Regions from separate parts of the Streptomyces taklimakanensis genome, predicted to be linked through region 1. Evidence: riboswitches for the same ligand, from Rfam matches in the RefSeq annotation. Region 1 holds a riboswitch; each other region holds the start of a gene.
What was found. A riboswitch is a leader RNA that binds a small molecule or an ion and turns the genes downstream of it on or off. The one in region 1 is predicted to bind cobalamin.

Region 1 (2,193 bases):
CGATGTCCGCCGCGCGCACCGGGCGGCCGGAGGCGTTGAGCACCGGACGGTGCTCGACCCGCCCCCCGTACGACAGCGGCCCGCCCAACCGCACGCCCAGCGCGCCCGCGAACGCGGCCTCCACCACACCCGCGTTGGGGCTGGGGTGGCGGTGGGCGTCCGCGCGCCAGGCGTCCACCGCGCCGCGCGGGTTCGGACCGGCGAGGACGGCCAGCAGCGCGGTCAGCCGGGAACCGGGCCGGCCCGCGACGTCGTCCAGCCGGGCCGAGGCCCAGCCGAAGCGCAGATGGCGCGGTGAACGGTGGCCCACCATCGCGTCCAGGGTGTTGACGGCGCGGAAGCCGACCAGTCCCGGCACGCCCGCGGCCGCCCCCCACACCAGCGCGCCCACCACGGCGTCGGAGGTGTTCTCGGCGACGGACTCCACCACCGCGCGGGCGATGCCGTCGGCGTCCAGCGCCCGCGGGTCCCGGCCGCACAGGTGCGGCAGTCGGGCGCGCGCGGCCTCCACGTCGCCCGACTCCAGCGCGGCGGCGATCGTCCGGGCCTCGCGCGCCAGGCCGCTGCCGCCGAGCACCGACCAGGTGGCGGCGGCCGTCACCGTGGTGCGGGCGGTGGGGGACCGGCGCGCGGCGCGCTCCAGCACCGCCGCGGCGGCCGTGGCGCCGCCCGCGCACACGGCGGTGTACAGGGCGCCCGCGCCGCGGTGGTCGCGCCACAGCAGGCGCTCGACCGCTGCGGCGGCACGTCCGAAGGCGGCGACGGGGTGCCCGCGGCGGGGGTCGCCGACGACCAGGTCGAGCAGGTGTCCCAGCAGCATCCCGTAGGCCCGGCCCGCGCCGGGGCCGGGTGGGGCGGGTTCCGTGGAACCGGTCGGGTCGGGAGAGGAGGTGACGGTGGCCGGGGAGACGACTGCCGCGTGGTGGGTGCGGTGGGCACGCATCGTGTCAGCGGGCCGTCACACCTCGTGGGGTTCCGTGTGCTGGGGAACGTGGGGGTGTGAACGCGGGCAGGCTGCCGTGCATGGCGGTGTCCTCACTCAGGGTCCTCGCCCTGGCTCGACGTGACCGGCGGCGAGAGTCTCCTGGCTCCCGGATCGGCGCTTCCCCCGGCCTTCCAACCCGATGTACGGGCCGTGACGCTGGGTGGGGGGCGCTCCCCGGTGACAGTGGCGGGACCGCGCCGGATTCGCACCGGCTTCCTCTCCTGCCGCCGTTGGGCAACGGGAAGTCCACCACGCCCACGGGGACGCGTCAACTCGGCGATGACCTGCGACGGCGCACTGTGCGGAAGCGCACACGGACGCGGTGTGCGCGGTGCGCGCCCGTCGGCGCGCGGTACGAGGCGCGCGCCCGGAACACCGAACGGGCGCCCGGCGTCGTCCGCCGGGCGCCCGTTCGGCGCTCTGCCCGTCCGGGGAGCCCCCTCGACGCCCCGACCCCGCCCGTGGGCGGCGGAAGGAGCGGAGGCGGGGCCCGGACTCAGGCCGCGATGATGTAGATGCCGTAGGCCACGGCCGCCGCGCACAGGGCGTAGCAGGCGTAGGAGCCGAGACGGGCCGGGGACGTGGTGCCGGCCGAGGCCCTGCGTCCGCCGGCGGAGCCGATGATGCCCAGGGTGAACACGCCCACCAGGCCGACCGTCATCACGAGGCTGACCCCGAAGACCTGGCCGAGAGCGGCCCAGTCGATGTCCATGGTGCTTCTTCCTTTGCGACTTACGACCCGTGCGGGATCCGCGTGGGTACGGGACGGGGGGATGTGGCGGGTCGGTGCCTCACGGGGCGGAGACGGTGGTCTTCCCGGCCCGGTCGTCCCGGTCGGTCGCCTCGGCGTCCCCCAGGGCGGCGGTGGTCGGCGGCGGCGCGACGGCCTGCAGGGCAGCGGTGACCACGCCCGGGTCCTCGGTCCCCTGCCGCTCGGTGGCGGTCGGCTCGACGTCGTTGACGTTGGTGTGGTCCACCGGCTCCCGACGGGAGGCGAACCAGATGGCGGCGACGGCGAGCACGGCCAGGATCGCGACCGTGGTGACGCCCCAGTCGCCCTGGGTGGCCAGCAGGGCGGACCCCGCGGCGACCAGACCGGCGGCCGGGAGGGTCAGGCCCCAGGCGGCGACCATGCGGCCCGCGGTGCTCCAGCGCACCGCGCCGCCCTTGCGACCCAGGCCGCATCCCATGATCGAGCCGGAGCAGAC
Region 2 (2,193 bases), 450 kb from region 1:
GGCGGGGGTCAGCGCGCTGAAGCCCTCGGCGAGGAAGTCGTAGACGGTGTCGGCGTACAGCCGCGCCGCGCGGTCGTCCTCGGCGCCGCCGTAGCGGGCCACCACCGGGTACCAGGCGTCCGGGTCACGGCGTTCGGCGGCGTCCAGGCCCACCGCGTCGGCGTGGGCGCGCAGGACGGCGGCGCCGCCGAGGATGTTGGCGGCGGTGTCCCGCCTCAGCTCCGCCTCCGGTCGGCCGGTCAGTTCGGCGGCCTCGCCCAGGGTGTCCCGAGTGGCGTTGTCCACCAGGTGCATCACGCCGTAGCCGCCCGCGTGGCTGGGCTTTCCGTCGTGGTCGTCGAGATGGGTCTCCCCGTAGCCGACGGCGACGAGGAGGTCGCGGGGGACCTGGAACTCCTCGGCGGCCCGCTCGAACGCCCGATTCACCGGTGCGCGCGCCGCCCGCTCGGCGGGTTGGGCGCCGGCGGGTTGGGCGCCGACGAGCAGGGCGGCCGCGGTCAGACCGCCGACGACGGTCGGCAGCACCCGTCCGCGGGTGGGGGGACGCAGGGACATTCTTCCTCCCGGTCAGCATGTGCGTGGGGGGTGAGCACGCGCTGCTCGCTCACGCCGATGGACTGGGGAGTTCCTATCGGCAAGACATGAACACGTCAATAACGCCCCGACAACGGCGCCTCTCCCGCCCACCACCCGACGGGAACCGGACGCACGCGCCGGGAGACGCCGAACACGGACGCGCCACCATCACCGAGTCCACCCGCCGAGTCCGTCCGCCGATCCCGCCACCGCCCACGGGGACGCCCCCGATGCGACCGTCCCCGCACCGGGGGATTCCGACCCCCCGAAGAGGGTGGCGTCCCGAACTACGCGCGTCAACGAAATGCGCCGACGGCGACGGGAGTTCATTGGTCGCACCTCTGGAGGGGAAGCGGGGGACGGCGGCGGGAAGGGGCGCGCCGGCACCCGGGCCACGGTGTGATCCTCCTCCCGGCGGCGACGACGCTCCCCCCGCGGCCCGTTAGAGTGAGCCGGAGAACGTCTGTGTCCGAGTGGGGAAAGCCGGTGCGAATCCGGCGCTGACCCGCAACCGTGAGCGCGGCGGGCCCCGTCCGCCGGTGCGAGCCGGAGCACCCGCCCGGACGCGAAGGCTCCCGGTGCCGCCTCCCCGCCCCGCGTGGACGCGGCGCCGGCGCCGGCACCGTCGAGGAATGCGGAGCCGAGCCCGGTGTGCCCCGTGCGCGAGCGCGGCCGGCCGTCCGTGCCCGGCCGGCACCACCCTCGGGAACGCACGAGAAAGGCACCGCCATGTCCCTGCGTCGCACCGCCGCGGCCCTGACCGCGGCCACCGCGCTCTGCGCGGTCGCGGCCCCGTCCGCCGCCGCCGACGAGTCACCGCCCGCGCAGGCCCCGACGCAGACCCCGACGCAGCGGGAGCTGCCGTCCGCGTTGTACGGGCAGGGCGATCCGCAGTACGACGCCGTGTGGCGACAGTCCACGGCACTGCTGGCCCAGGACACGGTCGGGGTGGAGCCCGCGGAGAAGGCCGTGGAGTGGCTGGTCCGACAGCAGTGCGAGGACGGCTCCTTCGCCGCCTACCGCCCCGACCCCACCGAGCCGTGCACGACCGAGACGGCGGCCGACGTCAACGCCACCGCCCTCGCCGTCCAGGCGCTGGCCGCCCTCGGCGGGCACGACGAGCGGGTGGAGCGGGCCGTGGAGTGGCTGAAACTCGTTCAGAACGACGACGGCGGCTGGGGCTACGCCCCGGGCGAGGACAGCGACGCCAACTCCGTCTCCGTCGTGATCGGCGCCCTGGTGGCGGCCGGCGAGGACCCGGCCGAGGTCCGCGCGGCGGGGGACGGGAGGACCCCGTACGACTCCCTGCTGGGCTTCCGGCTGGGTTGCGACGCCGAGGCCGACGAGCGCGGCGCCTTCGCCCACCGACCGGACGAGGGCCGGCTGTACGCCAACGACGACGCCACGGCCGCCGCCGTCCCGGCCGCCCTCGGCGAGGACCTGCTCGTCGAGCCCGGCGGGAGCGACGGCGGCGCCCCGCGGGCCGCCCCCGCCTGCGAGGCCGGCGAGGCCGACGGGAAAACCCGGCAGCCGACCCCCGAGGAGGCCGCCCAGGGCGGTGCCGCGTACCTGGCGAAGAGGTTGGAGGAGGGCGGCGGCCACCTGAAGTCGGCCATG
Region 3 (2,193 bases), 2.9 Mb from region 1:
GCTACCGTCCCCCCGCCTCCCCCGAGACGGACCGCCTGGTGAGGGAACCCGTCTTCATCATCTCCTCCATCCGCTCCGGGTCCACGCTGCTGAGGATGCTCCTGGACGCGCACTCCCGACTGCGCGCGCCCCACGAGCTGCATCTGCGCCGTCTGGAAGTACACCCCACCACCCGGCTCGCCTCGGAGGCGATGCGGGAGCTGGACCTGGACCGGGCCGATCTGGAGCACCTGCTGTGGGACCGGGTCCTCCACCGCGAACTGGTCCGCAGCGGCAAGTCGGTGATCGTGGAGAAGACCCCGGCCAACGCCTTCGCGTGGCGGCGCGTCAAGGCGTGCTGGCCCGACGCGCGCTTCGTCTTCCTGCTGCGCCACCCCGCCTCCATCGCCGCCTCCTGGCACGACTCCGACCCGTCGAAGCGGACGATGGAGGAGGCCGTCGCCGAGGCCCTGCGCTACGCGGAGGCGGTCCAGGAGGCGCGCGAGAACCTCTCCGGAATCACCGTCCGCTACGAGGACCTCACCGAGGACCCGGCCCGCGAACTGCGCCGTGTCTGCGAGTTCCTGGGCGTGGAGTGGGAGCCGGAGATGGTGGAGTACGGCGACCGCGCCTCGGGGCGGTTGCGCAGGGGCCTGGGGGACTGGCGGGAGAAGATCCGCACCGGCCGCGTCCAGGCAGCCCGTCCCCTCCCGGCCCTCTCCGAGGTGCCCGAGCCGCTGCGCCCCCTGTGCGAGGCGTGGGGCTACACCACCGAGCGGACGGAGACCGCGACCGGCTGACGGCGTGCCGCTCCCCGCGGCGCCGCGTCCCCCACCGGACGCGGCGCCGCGGCGTTCCGGGCCCCTCCCGCCTCCCGCCACCTCCCTCCGGCGGCCGCCGCCCCCTCTCCCCTCCCGGACCCACGAGGCGCCGCAACACAACATGTAGGGGTGATGGACACAGTCGGCACTAGATGTATGCTCATCTCGCTGTCGCCGCAGGGGAATCCGGTGGGAATCCGGAACTGTCCCGCAACGGTGTGCGACGGGCTGCCCCCGTGTCGTCCGCACGAGCCGAGCCGCCCGCCACGAGTCCGAGGACCTGCCGACGGTGTCTCAGTCACGTCCGGGCCTCGTGGGGTGGGCCGACGGACGCGCGCGGTCGTGCCCGCACCGGTCGGGCGTGCCCGCACGTCCGTCGCGCTCTCCTCCCCACGGGCCGCAGGCCCCACGAGGGAGATCACCGAGTTGACCATCTCAGCGGCGGAGCCCGTCCCGGCCTCCGCTCCGGAGGACGACGACCGCCCCGGTACCGCGCTGCTGCGCACCCTGACCGAGCTCAGCGCCGACCTGCCCGCCACCGACCCCGGCCGGGTCGCCGCCGCCGCGCTGCGCGGCCGTCATCCCGGCTCCGACGAGGCGGAGTTGCGGTCCCTGGCCACCGAGGCCGCCGCCGGCCTCATCGCCGAGGAACCCCAGTACTCACGGCTCGCGGCCCGGCTGCTCGTCCGGGCGATCCGCGCGGAGGCCGCCGGACAGGGGGCGGTGTCCTTCTCGGCCTCGGTCGCGGTCGGCCGGCGCGAGGGACTGATCGCCGACCGTACGGCCGAGTTCGTCGCCGAACACGCCGCGCGGCTCGACACACTGGTGGAACGGGCCGTGGCGGACGGTGCCGACGACCGCTTCGGCTACTTCGGGCTGCGCACCCTCCACTCCCGCTACCTGCTGCGCCATCCGGTGACCCGGCAGGTGATCGAGACCCCACAGCACTTCCTGCTGCGGGTGGCCTGCGGCCTGGCCCTCGACTCCTCCGGGCGCGCGGTGGAGGAGGTCGCCGAGCTCTACCGGCTCACCAGCACACTGTCCTACCTGCCCTCCTCCCCCACCCTGTTCAACTCCGGCACCCGGCATCCGCAGATGTCCTCCTGCTACCTGCTGGACTCCCCCAGGGACGAGCTGGACTCCCTCTACGAGCGCTACCACCAGGTCGCGCGGCTGTCGAAGCACGCCGGCGGCATCGGACTGTCCTTCTCCCGCATCCGCTCGCGCGGTTCGCTGATCCGCGGCACCAACGGGCACTCCGGCGGCATCGTGCCGTTCCTGCGGACGCTGGACGCCTCGGTCGCGGCCGTCAACCAGGGCGGCCGGCGCAAGGGAGCGGCCTGTGTCTATCTGGAGACCTGGCACGCGGACGTCGAGGAGTTCCTCGAACTGC
Region 4 (2,193 bases), 4.1 Mb from region 1:
CGCCCCCGGGACGGTCTCCGCGACCATGGGATCCGGCGGCAACTACAGCACCTCCTGGCGCAACACCGGCAACTTCGTCATCGGCAAGGGCTGGAGCACCGGCGGACGCCGGACCGTGACCTACTCGGGCAGCTTCAACCCGTCCGGCAACGCGTACCTGACCCTCTACGGGTGGTCGAGGAACCCGCTCGTGGAGTACTACATCGTCGACAACTGGGGCACCTACCGGCCCACGGGGACGTACAAGGGCACGGTCACCAGCGACGGCGGCACCTACGACATCTACGAGACGACGCGGTACAACGCTCCTTCCATCGAGGGCACCAAGACCTTCAAGCAGTTCTGGAGCGTCCGGCAGTCGAAGCGGACGGGCGGAACCATCACCACCGGCAACCACTTCGACGCGTGGGCCCGTCACGGGATGAACCTGGGCAGCCACGACTACATGATCATGGCGACCGAGGGCTACCAGAGCAGCGGCAGCTCCAACATCACCGTGGGCGGCACCGGCGGTGGTGGCGGCGGTGGCGGCGGTGGTGGCGGTGGCGGTGGCGGCTGCACCGCGACCCTGTCCGCGGGAGACAGGTGGGACGACCGGTACAACCTCAACGTCTCGGTGTCCGGCTCCAGCAACTGGACCGTGACGATGAACGTCCCGTCCCCCGCCGAGATCATCGCCACCTGGAACATCAGCGCCAACTGGCCCAGCAGCCAGGTACTGACCGCCAGGCCCAACGGCAACGGCAACAACTGGGGCGTCACCATCAGACACAACGGCAACTGGACCTGGCCGACGGTCTCCTGTAGCGCGGGCTGACCCCCGCCCCCTGAAGCACCGCACCCGTGGCGCGGCGGCCCCGAGCCGCCGCGCCACACCGCTTCCGGCGCCCGCGCCGTCGGTGCGCCCGCGCTCGGACGGATCGGCGCGGTCGGCGCGCGTCCGGGCGTCTCCGCTCCCTGTGGTAATTTGCCGAGGCCAGTCGAACCCACGTGCGTGGGTCAGGGAATCCGGTGCGAATCCGGAGCTGACGCGCAGCGGTGAGGGTGACGGGTGGGGCATCGGCCACTGGACGGCTGTCGCGGTCCGGGAAGGCGCCTCGTCCGGGTGATCCCGAGTCCGAAGACCTGCTGGCGGCCTCCGCCCGGTACGTCCCGCGGTGGAGGGGCACTGTCCGACGGGGCTTCGCGTACGAGCCCCCGACACCTGGGGAAGTTCCGTGCCGATCGCGCGCCTCGTCCGCCGTTCCGTCCTGCTCCTGTCGGGAGTCGCGCTCCTGGCCGGCTGCGCTCAGGGCGTGTCCTCGCCGCCTCCGTCGTCGCCGCGGGGGGAGAGCGGCCACCCGGTGACGCTCGACAACTGCGGGCGGACGGTGGAGATCGCCGCCGCACCGCGGCGAGCCGTCTCGTTGAACCAGGGCACCACCGAGATCCTGCTCTCCCTCGGTCTCGCCGACCGGATGGTCGGCACCGCCACCTGGACCGACCCGCTACCCGAAGCGCTGGCGACGGCGGGCGCGGCGGTGCCCAGACTCGCCGACGACACCCCGTCCTTCGAGAAAGTGCTGGCCGCCGAGCCCGACTTCGTCGCCGCCTCCTTCGCCTCCACGCTCGGCAAGGGGGGCGTGGCCACCCGCGAGCGGTTCGAGGACCTCGGTGTGCCCACCTACCTCTCCCCCGCCGACTGCACCGGCAAGGACAACAGCGGCGACGGCGACGGCGTGCGCACCGCCCCGCTGACCCTGGAGACGGTCTACGGCGAGATCCGCGACCTGGCCCGGGTGTTCGGGGTCGAGGAGCGCGGCGAGAGGCTCGTCTCCGACCTCAGGGCGCGCGTCGAGGAGGCCACCTCGGGCGTCGACGCCTCCGGCGTGACGCTCCTGTACTGGTTCGCCAACTCCGAAGCCCCCTACATGGCGGGCTGTTGCGGCGCCCCCGGTGTCATCACCCGCGCGCTCGGCGCGGAGAACGTCTTCGACGACAGCCGCGAGGAGTGGCCCCAGGTCAACTGGGAGACCGTCGCCGACCGCGACCCCGACGTCCTGGTGATCGGCGACCTCACCCGCAGGTCGCAGACGGCCGAGAGCGCGGAGAAGAAGATCGAGTTCCTGGAGTCCCACCCGGTCACCCGCACCATGGACGCCGTCCGGAACAAGCGGTACGTCCTGCTCGGCGGCCAGGCCATGAACCCGACCG

Region 2: linked by a shared signal. The riboswitch ahead of F0L17_RS06745 (prenyltransferase/squalene oxidase repeat-containing protein) and the one ahead of F0L17_RS04830 (cobalamin biosynthesis protein) in region 1 are both predicted to bind cobalamin.
Region 3: linked by a shared signal. The riboswitch ahead of F0L17_RS17820 (ribonucleoside-diphosphate reductase subunit alpha) and the one ahead of F0L17_RS04830 (cobalamin biosynthesis protein) in region 1 are both predicted to bind cobalamin.
Region 4: linked by a shared signal. The riboswitch ahead of F0L17_RS22710 (ABC transporter substrate-binding protein) and the one ahead of F0L17_RS04830 (cobalamin biosynthesis protein) in region 1 are both predicted to bind cobalamin.

Annotation. Positions count from the first base shown of each region.
Region 1 covers NZ_WIXO01000001.1:1,076,608-1,078,800, reverse strand. Annotated here, with positions in the region: gene F0L17_RS04830 (cobalamin biosynthesis protein) at 1-820, opposite strand, end outside; cobalamin riboswitch at 1,079-1,203, opposite strand; gene F0L17_RS04825 (hypothetical protein) at 1,482-1,697, opposite strand; gene F0L17_RS04820 (inorganic phosphate transporter) at 1,777-2,193, opposite strand, start outside.
Region 2 covers NZ_WIXO01000001.1:1,526,880-1,529,072, forward strand. Annotated here, with positions in the region: gene F0L17_RS06740 (peptidoglycan-binding protein) at 1-555, opposite strand, end outside; cobalamin riboswitch at 1,031-1,153, shown strand; gene F0L17_RS06745 (prenyltransferase/squalene oxidase repeat-containing protein) at 1,306-2,193, shown strand, end outside.
Region 3 covers NZ_WIXO01000001.1:4,004,499-4,006,691, reverse strand. Annotated here, with positions in the region: gene F0L17_RS17825 (sulfotransferase family protein) at 1-779, shown strand, start outside; cobalamin riboswitch at 927-1,102, shown strand; gene F0L17_RS17820 (ribonucleoside-diphosphate reductase subunit alpha) at 1,227-2,193, shown strand, end outside.
Region 4 covers NZ_WIXO01000001.1:5,161,522-5,163,714, reverse strand. Annotated here, with positions in the region: gene F0L17_RS22715 (glycoside hydrolase family 11 protein) at 1-817, shown strand, start outside; cobalamin riboswitch at 961-1,147, shown strand; gene F0L17_RS22710 (ABC transporter substrate-binding protein) at 1,218-2,193, shown strand, end outside.